DNA from 2 places in the Micromonospora sp. NPDC049801 genome. Region 1 is predicted to be linked to the other one. Evidence: predicted binding sites of a transcription regulator. Region 1 holds the regulator's gene; the other holds the start of a gene.
What was found. Region 1 encodes HrcA, which represses chaperone genes, less so after heat shock. Its sites were predicted from a motif close to GGTTNGCACNCTCNNNNNGAGNGTGCNAACC; they were not measured.
Positions count from the first base shown of each region.

Region 2: the regulator HrcA is predicted to act here: its motif matches at 1,924-1,954, upstream of groES (co-chaperone GroES).

Region 1 covers NZ_JBFAMS010000020.1:11,191-18,839, reverse strand. Annotated here, with positions in the region: gene AB0I89_RS28950 (16S rRNA (uracil(1498)-N(3))-methyltransferase) at 1-531, opposite strand, end outside; gene dnaJ (molecular chaperone DnaJ) at 533-1,681, opposite strand; gene hrcA (heat-inducible transcriptional repressor HrcA) at 1,755-2,777, opposite strand; gene AB0I89_RS28935 (DUF4870 domain-containing protein) at 2,989-3,630, shown strand; gene hemW (radical SAM family heme chaperone HemW) at 3,693-4,916, opposite strand; gene AB0I89_RS28925 (enoyl-CoA hydratase-related protein) at 4,936-5,745, shown strand; gene AB0I89_RS28920 (SDR family NAD(P)-dependent oxidoreductase) at 5,786-6,550, opposite strand; gene AB0I89_RS28915 (hypothetical protein) at 6,795-7,649, shown strand, end outside.
Region 2 covers NZ_JBFAMS010000007.1:245,085-252,733, reverse strand. Annotated here, with positions in the region: gene ybaK (Cys-tRNA(Pro) deacylase) at 159-638, opposite strand; gene AB0I89_RS15690 (methyltransferase domain-containing protein) at 648-1,829, opposite strand; gene groES (co-chaperone GroES) at 2,088-2,402, shown strand; gene groL (chaperonin GroEL) at 2,473-4,116, shown strand; gene AB0I89_RS15675 (molybdopterin-dependent oxidoreductase) at 4,243-5,808, shown strand; gene AB0I89_RS15670 (WhiB family transcriptional regulator) at 5,984-6,367, opposite strand; gene AB0I89_RS15665 (helix-turn-helix transcriptional regulator) at 6,624-7,442, shown strand; gene AB0I89_RS15660 (DUF5319 domain-containing protein) at 7,640-7,649, opposite strand, start outside.

The DNA of each region.
Region 1 (7,649 bases):
GTCGGCTTCCTCGTGCAGGACGAACCCGGCGGCGGCGCCGGCGATCCGGCGGGCGACCGTGGCGGTGGACTCGTCCGGCGCGCCGGCCACGACGGGCAGCCAGGGCCGGCGGGCCTGTTTCGCCGCCTCGCGGGCGGTGGCCACCCATTTCTCGCGTGCGCGTACGCCCCGGTCGCCGCGCCACTGGGCCACCGAGCGCGACGCCGCCCAGGGCACGATCTCGTCCACCCCGACCTCGGTCATCGCCTGCACGGCCAGCTCGCCCCGGTCACCCTTGGCGATGCCCTGCACGGTGACGATCCGGGGTACGGGCGCGTCCGCGTACCCCCGGGAGGTGACCGCGACCTCCAGGCTGCCCCGGCCGACGGTGGTGACCACGGCGGCGGCCGTGCCGCCCCGACCGTCGGCGAGCAGCAGCTCCTCGCCGACGCGCAGCCGCTGCACGGTTGCGGCGTGGTGCCCCTCCGGGCCGTCCAGGGTCAGCGCGTCACCGGTGGGCAGCGCCTCCACCAGGAACAGCGGCGCCGACACCTCAGGCGTGCCCGTTGAACGCGTCGCGCATCCGGGAGAAGAAGCCGCCCTGCTTGGTCAGCTCGGCGACCTCCTCGCCCCGGGTCTTGGCGAAGTCGCGCAGCATCTTCTCCTGGTCGGGGTCGAGCTTGGTGGGCGTCCGGACGTCCAGGTGCACGTAGAGGTCGCCCCGGCCGGTGCCGCGCAGGTGCGGTACGCCCCGGGCGCGCAGTCGCAGCGTGCTGGCCGGCTGGGTGCCGGCCTTGACGTCGACGGTCTCCTCGCTGTCCAGCGTCTTGATGGTGAGCCGGGTGCCCAGCGCGGCGGCGGTCATCGGCACGGTGACGCGGCAGTGCAGGTCGTCACCCTTGCGGGAGTAGACGTCGTGCGGACGCTCGTGGATCTCCACGTAGAGGTCGCCGGCGGTGCCACCGCCCGGGCCCACCTCACCCTGCTGGGCCAGCCGGATCCGCATGCCGTCCTCGACGCCGGCCGGGATCTTGACGGTGAGCGATCGGCGGGTGCGTACCCGGCCGTCGCCGGCGCAGGTCGGGCAGGGGTGCGGGATGGTGGTGCCGTAGCCCTGGCAGACGGTGCACGGCCGGGCCGAGACCACCTGGCCGAGGAAGGTGCGCTGCACGGACTGCACCTCGCCCCGGCCGGCGCACGCCTCGCAGGTGGCCAGGTGGGTACCGGCCGCGGTGCCGGCGCCCGAGCAGGTGGTGCAGAGCACGGCGGTGTCCACGGTGATCGGGGCCTCCACGCCGAACGCCGTCTCGTGCAGGTCCAGTTCGAGGCGCAGGATCGCGTCCGCGCCCGGACGGGTCCGTGGACGCGGCCCGCGGCCGGCGCCGCCCGCGGCGCCACCGAAGAACGCGTCCATGATGTCCTGGAAACCGACGAACGGGCCGGCTCCCCCCGGACCACCCGGGCCGCCCGCGCCCCCGCCGCCGGGGGCGAGCGGGTCGCCACCCAGGTCGACGATCTGCCGCTTCCGGTCGTCCGAGAGGACCTCGTACGCGGCGTTGATGTCCTTGAACTTCTCCTGGGCCTCCGGGTCCGGATTGACGTCCGGGTGGAACTGGCGTGCCAGCTTGCGGTAGGCGCGCTTGATCTCGTCATCGGAGGCTTCCCGGCTGACACCGAGGATGCCGTAGTAGTCCCTGGCCACTGCGTTCCGTGTCCTCATGTTCGTCTCGCGTTGCGCCGACCGGCGGCCGCAGCCGGCCGTCGGCCCTGACTGGTCAGTTCTGGGCCAGCAGCTCGCCCACGTAGCGTGCCACGGCGCGCACCATGGCGATATTGCCGGGGTAGTCCATCCGGGTCGGCCCCAGCACTCCCAGGCCGCCCACGATGGTGGCCCCCGGGCCGTACCCGGTGCTGACCACCGAGGCGGCACGCAGGTTGTCGAACTCGTTCTCGTCGCCGATCAGCACCCGGGTCGTGCTGGGCTCGGTCTCGCCGATGAGCTTGAGGAGCACGACCTCCTCCTCCAACGCCTCCAGGATGGGCCGCAGCGAACCCTGGAAGTCGAGCAGACCACCCCGGGTCAGGTTGGCGGTGCCGGCCAGGGCGATGCGTTCCTCGTGCCGCTCGACGAGCGTCTCCAGCAGGACGGTGGAGAGCGTGGTCATGGCCGGGCGCAGCTGCACCGGCGCCTCTTCCACCAGCGCCTGCACCAGCGGTGGGGTGTCCGACATGCGCTCACCGGCGAGTTTCTCGTTGACCAGGCGACGCAGGTCGGTGACGTCATCGGCGGGCACCGGTCCGGGCAGCTCCACCAGCCGCTGCTCCACCCGGCCGGTGTCCGCGATCATCACGAGCATCAGCCGGGTGGTGGAGATCGGCACCAGCTCCAGGTGGCGGACCGAGGAGCGGGCGAGGCTCGGGTACTGCACCACGGCCACCTGCCGGGTCAACTGGGCGAGCAGCCGTACGGTGCGGTGGACCACGTCGTCGAGGTCGACGGCCCCGACGAGGAAGCGCTCGATGGCCCGGCGTTCGGCCGGACTGAGCGGCTTGACCCGGGACAGCCGGTCGACGAAGAGCCGGTAGCCACGGTCGGTGGGCACCCGGCCGGCGCTGGTGTGCGGCTGCCGGATGTAGCCCTCCTCCTCCAGCACGGCCATGTCGTTGCGGACCGTCGCCGGGGAGACCCCGAGCTGGTGCCGCTCGACCAGCGCCTTGCTGCCGACCGGCTCCTGGGTCGAGACGTAGTCCTCGACGATGGCGCGGAGCACGGCGAGCTTCCGGTCGTCCAGACCCATCCTCCGCACCTCCTGTCGCACGTCGGCCGCCGGCCCACCCGGGCCGACGGACCGTCCTGGCACTCGACTGTAACGAGTGCCAGTCTACGTCGGCGTGCCCGCCGACGCGATGATCAACGACGGCCCGTGACATCCCGCGGGCCGATCGGCCCGGACGACAGGGCGATGTCGCTCTGGTGCGGCGTTGCTCACGGCACCTACCGTGACAACCATGACTGAACCACCTCGCCCTCCCGGCGCGGGAGACCCCGGCAACTACCCGCCGGAGCCGAATCTCCCCGGCTCGTCCTCGTCGGCCGAGCCGCCCACCGCACCACTGTCCGGGGCGCCCGGCCCGGGCGGCTATCCCCCAGCCGGTGGCTATCCGCCGCCCACCGGTGACCAACCGCCGTCGGGCGGCTACCCTCCGCCGGGCGGCTACCCCCCACCAGGGGGTTACCCCCCGCCGGGTGGCACGACTGGCGGGTATCCGACCGGCGGCGCGTACGGCGGCCCCGGCGGCGGTTACGCCAACAACGAGGACAAGACCTGGGCGCTCGTCGCCCACTTCGGCGGCGCGGCCGGGATGATCATCAGCGCGGGCGTGCTCGGCTGGATCGCCCCGCTGGTGGCGTTGCTGGCCCGGGGCAGCCAGTCCCCGACCGTCCGGGCGCACGCCGTGTCGGCGCTCAACTTCCAGCTCGTCTGGTCGATCGTCGGCCTGGTCGGCTGGGTGCTGTCCTGCATCTTCATCGGCTTCATCGGCGTCGTGGCGGCCGTCGTGCTCGGAGCCGTGTGCGGCATCCTCGCCGGCATCAAGGCCAACGAGGGGCAGCTCTACCGCTACCCGCTCTCCGCCAACCTCATCAAGTGATCCGGGCCGGCCGCTCCCCCGGCCGGTCCGGCACACCGCCGCCGGCCGGGCGGGCGTCCGGCTCAGGGCAGCAGGTCCCGCACGACCGCGTCGGCGAGCAGCCGGCCGCGCAGGGTGAGGACCGCCCGTCCGGCGGCGTACCTCTCGGCGTCCAGCAGACCGTCGGCGAGGGCCCGCGCGGCACCGGCCCGGCCGGCGTCGTCGAGCACCCCCAGCGGCAGTCCGCTGGCGAGCCGCAGCCGGAGCATCACGTCCTCCATGTGCGCCTCGTCCGTGGTCAGCACCTCGCGGGCCAGGCCGGGTGACGCGCCGGCCGCCAGCCGCTGGGCGTACGTGGTGGGGTGCTTCACGTTCCACCAGCGCACCCCGCCGACGTGGCTGTGCGCGCCCGGGCCCAGGCCCCACCAGTCGGCGCCGGTCCAGTAGAGCAGGTTGTGCCGGCACCGGGCCTCGTCGGCGCGCGCCCAGTTGGACACCTCGTACCAGGAGAGGCCGGCCGCGTCGAGGGCGGCCTCCGCGGCCAGGTAGCGGTCCGCCGCCACGTCGTCACTGGGGTACGGCACCTCGCCGCGCTTCATCCGCGCGGCGAGCCGGGTGCCGTCCTCCACGATGAGGGCGTACGCGCTGACGTGGTCGACCCCGGCGTCGACGACCTGCTCCAGCGTGCCGGCGAAGTCCTCGGCCCGTTCCCCCGGCGTGCCGTAGATCAGGTCCAGGTTGACGTGGTCGAACCCGGCCTCGCGCGCCTCGCGGGCGGCGGCGGTGGCCCGGCCGGCGCTGTGTTTACGGTCCAGGATCGCCAGCACACCGGGCGACGCGGACTGCATGCCCAGCGAGATCCGGGTGTAGCCGGCCGTGCGCAGCAGCTTCAGCGACTCCGGTGTGACCGACTCCGGATTCGCCTCGGTGGTCACCTCGGCGTCGGCGGCGAGCCCCCAGGTGCGGTCGATGCCCTCGAGGATGCGGGCCAGGTCGTCGGCGGGGAGCAGGGTGGGCGTGCCGCCACCGACGAAGACGGTGTCGACGCGGGGTGGCGGGTTGTCGCCGAGCACCCGGGCGGCGAGCGCCAGCTCGGCCAGCACGGTGTCGGCGTACGCCTCGCGGCTCGCGCCCCCACCCAGCTCGGCGGCCGTGTACGTGTTGAAGTCGCAGTAGCCGCAGCGACTGGCGCAGAACGGGACGTGGACGTACACGCCGAAGCCGCGCGCGCCGACCGCCGTGGTGGCGGTGGCGGGCAACGATCCGTCGCCGGGGACGGTCTCACCATCTGGAAGGACGCCGGGCATGGCCACTAGTGTGCCCGGCATGACCTCTCCCGACGTGCTCGTGCGGGTCGCCACGGCCCGTGGGGTGACCACCCTCACCCTGGACAGCCCGCACAACCGCAACGCGCTCTCCACCGCCCTGATGACCCAGTTGCTGGCGGGGCTGACGGACGCGGTGGCCGACGACGCAGTCCGGGTGATCGTGCTCGACCACACCGGGCCGGTCTTCTGCTCCGGCGCGGACCTGAAGGAGACCGCCGCGGCGTACGCCAGCGGAACCGTGCCCGCCGGCATGCTGGGCGACGTGCTGGCGGCGCTCTGGGAGTGCCCGAAGCCGATCCTGGCCCGGGTCGCCGGGCCCGCGCGGGCCGGCGGACTCGGCCTCATCGCCGCCGCCGATCTCGCGGTCTGCGCCGACGAGGCGACGTTCGCGTTCACCGAGGTCCGCATCGGGGTGATCCCGGCGGTGATCTCGGCGACCGTGCTGCCCCGGCTGCACCCGCGCGCCGCCGCCGAGCTGTACCTGACCGGGAACACCTTCGACGGGCGGCGTGCCGTCGAGGTCGGCCTGGTGACGGCCTCGGTGCCGGCCCAGGAGCTGGACGACGTGGTGCGGGGCTACTGCGACTCCCTGGTCCGCGGCGCGCCCGGCGCGCTGGCCGGCGCGAAGGATCTGCTGCGCCGGCCGGGCACCGCCGAGCTGCGCGGTGACCTGGCCCGTCTCGCCGCGCTCTCGACCGGCTACTTCCTCTCCGACGAGGGCCGCGAGGGGGTCACGGCGTTCCGGGAGAAGAGGTCGCCGCGATGGGTGGCCGCTCTGGACGCCGAACGCGGTGACCAGGCCGGGTAGGACCGCGGACGTCGGCCGGCTGCGGCGGCGCCCCGAAGGGTCACCACGCCGTCGCGCCACCGTCGACCGCGTAGTTGGCGCCGGTGATGTACGACGCCCGGTCCGAGGCGAGGAAGACCACCAGCTCGGCGACCTCCTCGGGGCGGGCGAAGCGCTTGAGCAGCGTCTTCGCCGTGATCGCGTCCCGGGCCTCCTGGTCGTCCCCCAGGTCGCGTTCACTGGCCGGGGTGAGGATGGGTCCGGGGCTGACCGCCACCGCCCGGATGCCGTGCGGCGCCCCTTCGAGCGCGAGCTGGCGGGTCATGCCGATGATGCCGGCGTTCGCCGCCGTGTGGCCGACCATCGGCGGGACGTGACCTGCGATCATCCCGGCCATCGAGGCCGCGTTGATGATGACGCCGCCACCGCGCCGGACGAGGTACGGCCAGGCGAACTTCGACACCAGGTACGGAATGTCGAGTTCACCGGCGATCGTGTACCGCCAGTCGTCGACCGAGAAGTCCGGCAGGGGGCCGAAGCGCAGCGCGGCCGCGTTGTTGTAGACGACGTCGAGCCCCCCGTACGCGGCCACGGCGTCCTCGACGAGCTGACGGACCTGTTCCGGGTCGGTCAGGTCGACGGGCGCGACGCTCGTCATCTCCCCACCGGCGGCCCGGACGAGGTCGACCGTCTCGTTGTTGCCGTCCACCTGGATGTCGGCCCCGACGACCTTCGCGCCCTCGCGGGCGAAGGTCAGCGCCGCGACGCGCCCCAGACCACCGCCCGTGCCGGTCACGAGTACCACCTTGCCGTCCAGCGTTCCCATCGAATTCCTCCTCGGCGCTGGCACGTCCGATTGACGTGTCAACCGGGAAAGGTCCTGGCCAGGCATTCTCTTCCGGCTGTTGACGACGGGTGACGCGGCAGACACGATCTCCCTCCGCAGGTGAGTTCCGCGCGCCAGGGGGAACGTCCCGATCGGCGCGCGACGGCTGAGCGAAGCCCGAACCGGTCGAACGGCCCGGATGACGCCGGCGGGGACGTACGCTTGTCGAACTGTCGATCAGGAGGTGTGGGTGCGAACTCGGGCTGCCGTGGCGGGCGGAGTGGTGCTCATCCTCGTCGCCGTGATCGCGATCTGGCTCGTCCTGAAGCGGGTTGGGGACGAACTGCGGCTGCCACTGGCGGGACGCACCTGCACGGTCCAGGCCGACGGCAGGGTGGTCCTGGACGTGGAGCAGATGGCGAACGCGGCCACCATCGCGGCGATCGGCGTCCAGCGCGGCATGCCCGAGCGCGCCGTGGTGGTCGCGCTGGCCACCGCGTACCAGGAGTCGGGGCTGCGCAACCTCGACCACGGTGACCGCGACTCGCTCGGGCTGTTCCAGCAGCGCCCGAGCAAGGGGTGGGGCACGCCGGAGCAGATCCGTGACCCCCGGTACGCGGCGAACAGGTTCTACAAGGCGCTCAAGAAGGTGCGCGGCTGGGAGAAGATGCGGGTCACCGATGCCGCCCAGCGGGTGCAGCGCTCGGCGTTCCCCGAGGCGTACCAGAAGTGGGCCGACGATTCCGAGGTGCTCACCAAGGCCCTGCTCGGCGACGCGACCGAGGCGGTGGCCTGCACGGTGGGGCGTACCCCGGTGATGCACGGCGCGGCGGCGGCCGCGCAGCTGACCCGCAACCTGGCGCTGGACTGGGGTGTGTCGAGCGCCGAAAAGGCCAGCCAGACAGGGCTGGCGGTGACCGCGCAGGGCCAGCGCGACGGCTGGCGGTACGCGCACTGGCTGGTCTCGCACGCCCAGGACCACGGGGTGAAGCGGGTCCGTTTCGGCGACCTGGAGTGGACCGCCCGCAACGGCACCTGGGGCCAGGTGACCGGCGAACAGGGCCCCGCCGGCCAGGTGGTGGCCGAGGTCTTCGCCGAG
Region 2 (7,649 bases), on a different contig from region 1:
GTGGGGGAGGTGTTGTTTTGTTGTGTCCGGCAACGTATTCCGCGTCACACTGGCACCACAAGACCACGCAGGTCCCAAGTTTGTTGGAAGCGATAACAATTCAGCAACGCGACTGTTACTCGCCGAACATCCCCCGAAAAGGGCGATGTAACGACAGGTCAGCGCGCCTGCAACGGCGCGCTGTGGGCCCCGGTGAGCGCCACCAGGTCCACCGCCGCCAGTTCGAGTTGCAGCCCGCGCCGACCAGCGGAGACGTAGATCGTCGGCAGGTTCAGCGCGGAGTCGTCGAGCACGGTGGGCAGTCGTCGACGCTGCCCGAGTGGGCTGATCCCGCCTCGCACGTAGCCGGTGGCCCGCTCGGCGACCGTCCGCTCGGCGAGCGCCGCCCGCTTGCCGCCGACCGCCGCCGCGAGCGCCTTGAGGTCCAGCTCACCGGTCACCGGTACGACCGCCACGGTGAGGACGCCGTCCACCTCGGTCACCAGCGACTTGAACACCCGCTCCGGCGCCACGCCGAGGGCCGCCGCCACCAGGGCGCCGTAGTTCGGAGCGTCGGGTGCCACCCGGTACGGGTGGGTGCGGTGCGCGATCCCGCGCTTGGCCAGTAGTGCCGTTGCCGGAGTGCCCTGTCCCGCCACGCCCCGAACCTAATCCACCGGCCGGCCGATCAGCACGGTCGGCGCTCCGGCGACCCGGGTCAGCACCAGGCTCGCCGCCTGGTCGCCGGCCAGGCGCAGGTCCCGCCGCAACTGCTCCGGCGTCAGCGCCGAACCCCGCTTGAGGATCTCCACCCGACCCACCCGACGCTCGCGCAGCAATGCCCGCAGGCGCTTGAGCGAGAACGGCAGCACGTCGGTGATCTCCAGACAGCGCGCGTACGGGGTGCGGGTCGGCTGGTCGGCGTAGAGGTACGCGATGCTCGGGTCGGCAAGGGTGGCGTCCAGCTCCGCGGCCAGCTCGGCGACGAGGTGCGCCCGGACCACCGCCGGGTCCGGGTCGTACAGGTAGCGGCGCGGGGGTCCGACCGGCGCCTCCGTGTCGCCCGAGCCGGTGAGCTGGTGGATCTCCCTCCGGTACACGCTGGCGCGGCGGGGCACCTCGGCCAGTTCGCCGCACCAGAGCGCCGCCTCGACCAGGTCGCCGTCCACGCCGACCCACTCCGCCTCCGCGCCGGCCGGGATGAGCGCGTGATCCAGGCCCGGCGCCACCTTCACCACCGTGCGGGGCACCCGCTCGGCGAGGCCGGTGACGAAGTCCCAGGGCGGCGAGTAGGCGCGCGGGTCGAAGATCCGTCGGCCGGTGCCGGTGGCCCGTCGGGCCGGGTCGCAGAAGACGCCGTCCACCCGCGACACGTCGAACGCGGTCGCGTCGCCGCACTCGACCGTGAACAGGTCGGCCAGCCCGGCGGCGGCGGCGTTGGCGGCGGCCATCGCCGCGGTCACCGGGTCGGCCTCGACCCCGTACACCCGGATGCCGGCACGGGCGGCGGCCAGCGCGTCCGCGCCGAGGCCGCACCCGAGATCGGCCAGGGTGCGCACGCCGGCCGCGCGCAGCCGGGCGGCCCGCCGGTCGGCGACCACCCGGCGGGTGGCCTGTTCCAGGCCGGGGCGGGTGAGGAACATCCCGGCGGCGGCCGGGCCGAACTTGCCCACCGCCCGGTGGCGCAGCTCGGCCTGGGTGAGGGCCGCCGCCGCCAGCGTCGGCGGCACCCCGGCCGCGCGGAGCGCCGACGCCGCGGCCAGTGGATCGCCGCCGGCCAGCTCGGCCGCCGCCGTGAGGGCGGCCGACCCCTCGGGGGTACGCAGTGCCGCCAACTGATCGAGATCCACCTGCCCATTCTCCCGACCGAGGGGAAAATACCGCTGGCGGGGCGCGACGCGCTGGCACTCTCCTTGACGGAGTGCTAGCCACGGAATAACCTGCGATTAGCACTCTCACCCTGAGGGTGCCAGCTTCCGGGTCTCGCGACCCGGGTGCGCACGCCAGGCGGACCGGCACCCGCGACGACGGCCCCGCCCGGTGGCATGAGGCAGATTGACGCTGGTCAGCCCCGCTGGCCGGCAACGAAACCAGTACCCCAGGAGGGTATGCCCGTGACTACCGCGACCAAGGTTGCGATCAAGCCGCTCGAGGACCGCATCGTGGTCCAGGCGAACGAGGCTGAGACCACCACGGCGTCGGGCATCGTGATCCCCGACACCGCCAAGGAGAAGCCGCAGGAGGGCACCGTCCTCGCTGTCGGTCCGGGGCGCGTCGACGACAACGGCAACCGGGTTCCGGTTGACGTGCAGGTCGGCGACACCGTCCTCTACTCGAAGTACGGCGGCACCGAGGTCAAGTACGCCGGCGAGGAGTACCTGGTGCTCTCCGCCCGCGACGTCCTCGCGGTCATCGAGAAGTAAGCAACCGATCAGTGTCGCTGCCCCGGTCCGGCTCGCCGGGCCGGGGCAGCGGCGCTTCGAAGGGACATTCATGGCGAAGATCCTCAGCTTCTCGGACGACGCCCGACACCTGCTGGAGCACGGTGTCAACGCCCTCGCTGACGCGGTCAAGGTCACCCTCGGCCCGCGCGGGCGCAACGTCGTCCTGGACAAGAAGTTCGGTGCGCCGACGATCACCAACGATGGCGTGACCATCGCGAAGGAGATCGAGCTCACCAACCCCTACGAGAACCTCGGCGCGCAGCTGGTCAAGGAGGTGGCGACCAAGACCAACGACGTCGCCGGCGACGGGACCACCACCGCGACCGTGCTGGCGCAGGCGATGGTCCGTGAGGGCCTGCGCAACGTGACCGCCGGGACCAACCCGGCCGGCCTCAAGCGGGGCATCGACGCGGCGGCCGCCAAGGTCTCCGAGGCGCTGCTCGGCAAGGCCGTCGAGGTCGCCGGCAAGGAGTCGATCGCGAACGTGGCGACGATCTCCGCGCAGGACGCCACCATCGGCGAGCTGATCGCCGAGGCGATGGAGCGGGTCGGCCGCGACGGTGTCATCACCGTCGAGGAGGGCTCGATGCTCACCACCGAGCTGGACGTGACCGAGGGTCTCCAGTTCGACAAGGGCTTCATCTCGCCGAACTTCGTCACCGACCTGGAGGGTCAGGAGTCCGTCCTCGAGGACGCGTACATCCTGGTCACCACCCAGAAGATCTCGGCGATCGAGGAGCTGCTGCCGCTGCTGGAGAAGGTCCTGCAGAACAGCAAGCCCCTGCTGATCATCGCCGAGGACGTGGACGGCCAGGCGCTCTCCACCCTGGTGGTCAACTCGCTGCGCAAGACCCTCAAGGTCTGCGCGGTCAAGGCCCCGGGCTTCGGCGACCGGCGCAAGGCCATGCTCCAGGACATCGCGATCTCCACGGGCGCCGAGCTGGTCGCCCCGGAGCTGGGCTACAAGCTCGACCAGGTCGGCCTGGAGGTGCTCGGCACCGCCCGGCGCGTCGTGGTCGACAAGGAGAACACCACGATCGTCGACGGCGGCGGCCAGAAGACCGAGGTCGACGACCGGGTGGCCCAGATCCGCAAGGAGATCGAGGCCTCCGACTCCGACTGGGACCGGGAGAAGCTGGCCGAGCGGCTGGCCAAGCTCTCCGGCGGCATCGCCGTGATCAAGGTGGGTGCGGCGACCGAGGTCGAGATGAAGGAGCGCAAGCACCGCATCGAGGACGCCATCGCGGCGACCAAGGCCGCGGTCGAGGAGGGCACCGTGCCCGGCGGCGGCGCCGCCCTGGTGCAGATCCTCCCCGTGCTCGACGACGACCTGGGCTTCACCGGCGAGGAGAAGGTCGGCGTCTCGATCGTGCGCAAGGCGCTGGTCGAGCCGCTGCGCTGGATCGCGCAGAACGCCGGCCACGACGGCTACGTCGTGACCCAGAAGGTCGCCGGCATGCAGTGGGGCAACGGCCTCGACGCGGCCACCGGCGAGTACGGCGACCTGGTCAAGTCCGGCATCATCGACCCGGTGAAGGTGACCCGCAACGCCGTCACCAACGCCGCGTCGATCGCCGGCCTGCTACTCACCACGGAGAGCCTCGTGGTGGAGAAGCCGGAGCAGCCCGAGCCGGCCGCCGCCGGTGGCGGGCACGGCCACGGCCACGGCCACCAGCACGGCCCGGGCTTCTGACCCGGTAGCGACACCCGTTCCGGGGCACACCGCCGTACGGCGGTGTGCCCCGGTTTCGTCCGGGCGAGCATTACCAAGCGATGACGTCGTTGGCGATCGGCCGAGATGATCGCGCACACTGGGCCGATGAGCACGACGTCGCGGCGGTACGCCGCGCTGGCCGGAGTCACCGCCGCCGCCGTCGCGATCGGCACCGCGGAGCCGGTGGCGGTGCTGACCGGCCCCCGGTCGGCGCCACTGGTCGCGGTCGGCGGGGTGGTCGTCGACGCCGTTCCCGAGCCGCTCAAGCAGTTCGCCATCGACGTCTTCGGCACCGCCGACAAGATCGCCCTGCTGACCGGAACGGCCCTGCTGCTGGGTGGGTTCGCGGCCCTGTTCGGAATGCTGGCGATCCGGCGGCTGGCCCTGGGCCTGGCCGGTATCGCGGCGTTCGGCGCCGTCGGTGTGGCCGCCGCGCTGACCCGCCCCGGCGCGGACGTCTTCGACGCGCTGCCGTCGCTGGTCGGCGGCGGGCTCGGCGCCCTGGTGCTCTGGCTGTTCATCGCCGGCCCGTTCGAGCTGGAACCCTGGCCGTGGGACCCACCCACGCCGGTGACGCCGGCCGCGCCGGTCGAGGGTGTCGACCCGGAGTCGCGCCGACGGTTCCTCACCGGCACCGGAGTGCTGCTCGGTACGGCGGCCGTGGCCGGTCTCGGCGGCCGTTGGCTGGCCGGGCGGCGGGGCGTCTCGGCCGCCCGGGACGCGATCCGGCTCCCCGCCCCGGCCGTCCCCGCGCCGGCCGGGCCCGCGGGAGCGGACCTGTCCCTGGCTCAGCTCGCGCCGTACGTCACCCCGAACTCCGGGTTCTACCGGATCGACACCGCCCTGGTGGTGCCGCAGGTGAACCCGGACACCTGGCGGCTGCGCATTCACGGCCGGGTGGGTACCGAGCGCACCTACAGCTACGCGGACCTGCTGGCCCGGCCGCTGGTCGAGCGGTACGTCACGCTGGCCTGCGTCTCCAACGAGGTCGGCGGGGACCTGATCGGCAACGCGCGCTGGCTCGGCGTACCGCTGCGGGAACTGCTGGACGAGGCCCAGCCGGACGAGGACGCCGACCAGGTCGTCGGCCGGTCGGTCGACGGCTGGACCTGCGGCACCCCCACCGCCGCCCTGCGCGACGGGCGGGACGCGCTGCTGGCGATCGGCATGAACGGCGAACCGCTGCCGGTCCAGCACGGCTTCCCGGTGCGGATGGTGGTGCCCGGTCTCTACGGCTACGTGTCGGCCTGCAAGTGGGTGACCGAGCTGGAGTTGACGCGCTTCGCCGACTTCGACGCGTACTGGGTGCCACGCGGTTGGTCGGCCCAGGGGCCGATCAAGACCCAGTCGCGGATCGACGCGCCACGACGGCGCAACAAGCTGACCGCCGGCCCGGTGACGGTGGCCGGCGTGGCCTGGGCGCAGCACCGGGGCATCAGCCGGGTCGAGGTACGCGTCGACGACGGCCCCTGGCAGGAGGCGGCGCTGGCCCCGACGGTGTCGGTGGACACCTGGGTCCAGTGGTCCTGGCGCTGGGACGCCACGCCGGGCGAGCACCGCCTTCAGGTCCGGGCCACGGACGCGACCGGCGAGACCCAGACCGAGCGCACCCAGAGCGTCGCCCCCGACGGCGCCACCGGCTGGCACACCGTCCCGGTAAACGTCCACTAACCCCACCCACCCCCACCCCTCGGCCCGGTGATCATGAGGTTGTTGCCACCCTGACGGCGTGTCGGGGGCAACAACTTCATGATCACCGGGGTCGGGGTTGGGTGGGGTGGGTACGCGGGAACCGCGCTCCCGCTGGGCGGGGGCGCGGTTCGCGGTGTCGGGGTGGTGTGTGGGGTCAGGCGACGTTGCGCTGGGCGGGGACCGTCGACTTGTGCGGGCGACCCAGGCGCGCCTCCAGGCGGGCCACGTCGACCCGGATCTGCCGGCGGTCCGCCAGGTCCTCCCAGCCGACGGCGAGCAGGCGCAGCCGCTCCGACTCGCTGAAGCCGCCCCACACGCCGTACGGCTCGCGGACCGACAGCGCGTGTGCGGCGCACTCGGCGCGGACCGGGCAGGCGCGGCAGACCGACTTGGCCGAGGACTCCCGCCGCAGCCGCGAGGATCCGCGCTCCCCGTCCGGGTGGAAGAACTGCGCGCTGTCCCGGCCCCGGCAGGCACCGAGCCGCTGCCAGTCCCAGAGGTCGACGATGGGTCCGGGCAGTCTACGTACGTTCGACATCAGCACCCCTCCTCCCGCGCGGCACCGCGAGAATGCTTGTGGCCGGCTTCCGGGCGGCGGGCCGCGCAGGCGCACCGTTCCCGGCCTGGACCCCCCGGTACCCGGGTCGTTGCCGGCTCACACTTCTGTGATCGAAAACCCCCGACAACTTGCGGCTTTTGCCCCATCTGTCGGAAAAGTTCAGATGATTGCCGGGAACCTCCTCCCCAGCCGACCTCGTCATGGTCTGCTCGTGTGCGGAGAGGAGACCATCACAGTGCGTACCGTTCTTGTGTGCGTTCGGACACCGCTCGCGGCTCAGCACCTCACTTCTGCTGCCGCGCGGCTGGGTCTGTCCGCGATCGTTCGTACCGCCGTCTCCGATCCCGAGGTGATGCTGCGACTGGCCGAACGACCGGCCGACGTGGTTCTGGCCGACACGGCCCTCACCCGGCCGGACAGCGCGGGCTTCGTCCGTCGGGTGCTGGCCCGCGCGCCGCAGGCCGCGGTCGTGCTGCTCGGCGCCGAGGAATCCGAGGCGGCGGCCGCCACCATCAGCGCCGGCGCCCGTGGGCTGATCCAGAACGCCGACCACGACCTCACCAGCGCGGTGGCGAAGGCCCTGCTCCTGTTGACCGCGCCCGGCCGGGCCTCCCGGCAGCGGGTCACCGACCCGGCGCGGGATGCGGCGGCGGTCGGCGGCTCGGCCCGTTCCACTCCGTCGGTACGCGGCGCCGCAGAGCCCGGCTGGACCGCCGCGACCGGCGACGGGCCGGCGGGCGTCGCCTCGGTACCCGTGCAGCGGGGCGACGACGAGGTCGAGGCGGCGACCGACGGGACCGCCACCGGGCAGTCCGACGCCATCCGGCCCGGCGCGGGCGTTCGTGGCGGCCGGTCGTCGATCGGGCTCACCGAACGGGAACTCCAGGTGCTGCTGGGCATGGCCGAGGGCAAGAGCAACGCGGAGATCGGCCGGGAACTGTTCGTCTCGGAGGACACCGTCAAGACACACGCGCGCCGGCTGTTCCGCAAGCTCGGCGCCCGGGACCGCGCCCACGCGGTCGCCGCCGGCTTCCGGGCCGGCCTGGTCTCCTGACGCCGCAGCCCGCCGCAGCCCGCCGCAGCCCGCCGCAGCCCGCCGCAGCCCGCCGCGACCCGCCGCAGCCCGCCGCGACCCGCTCAAGATCGTGCTCGAACCGGAAAGTAGTGGCCTCCCGGCGCGGCGGGGCCACTACTTCCTTGTTCCAGCACGATCTTGAGCGGTCTCCGGGAGCGCCCGGGGCCGGCGGAACCTCAGTCGGTG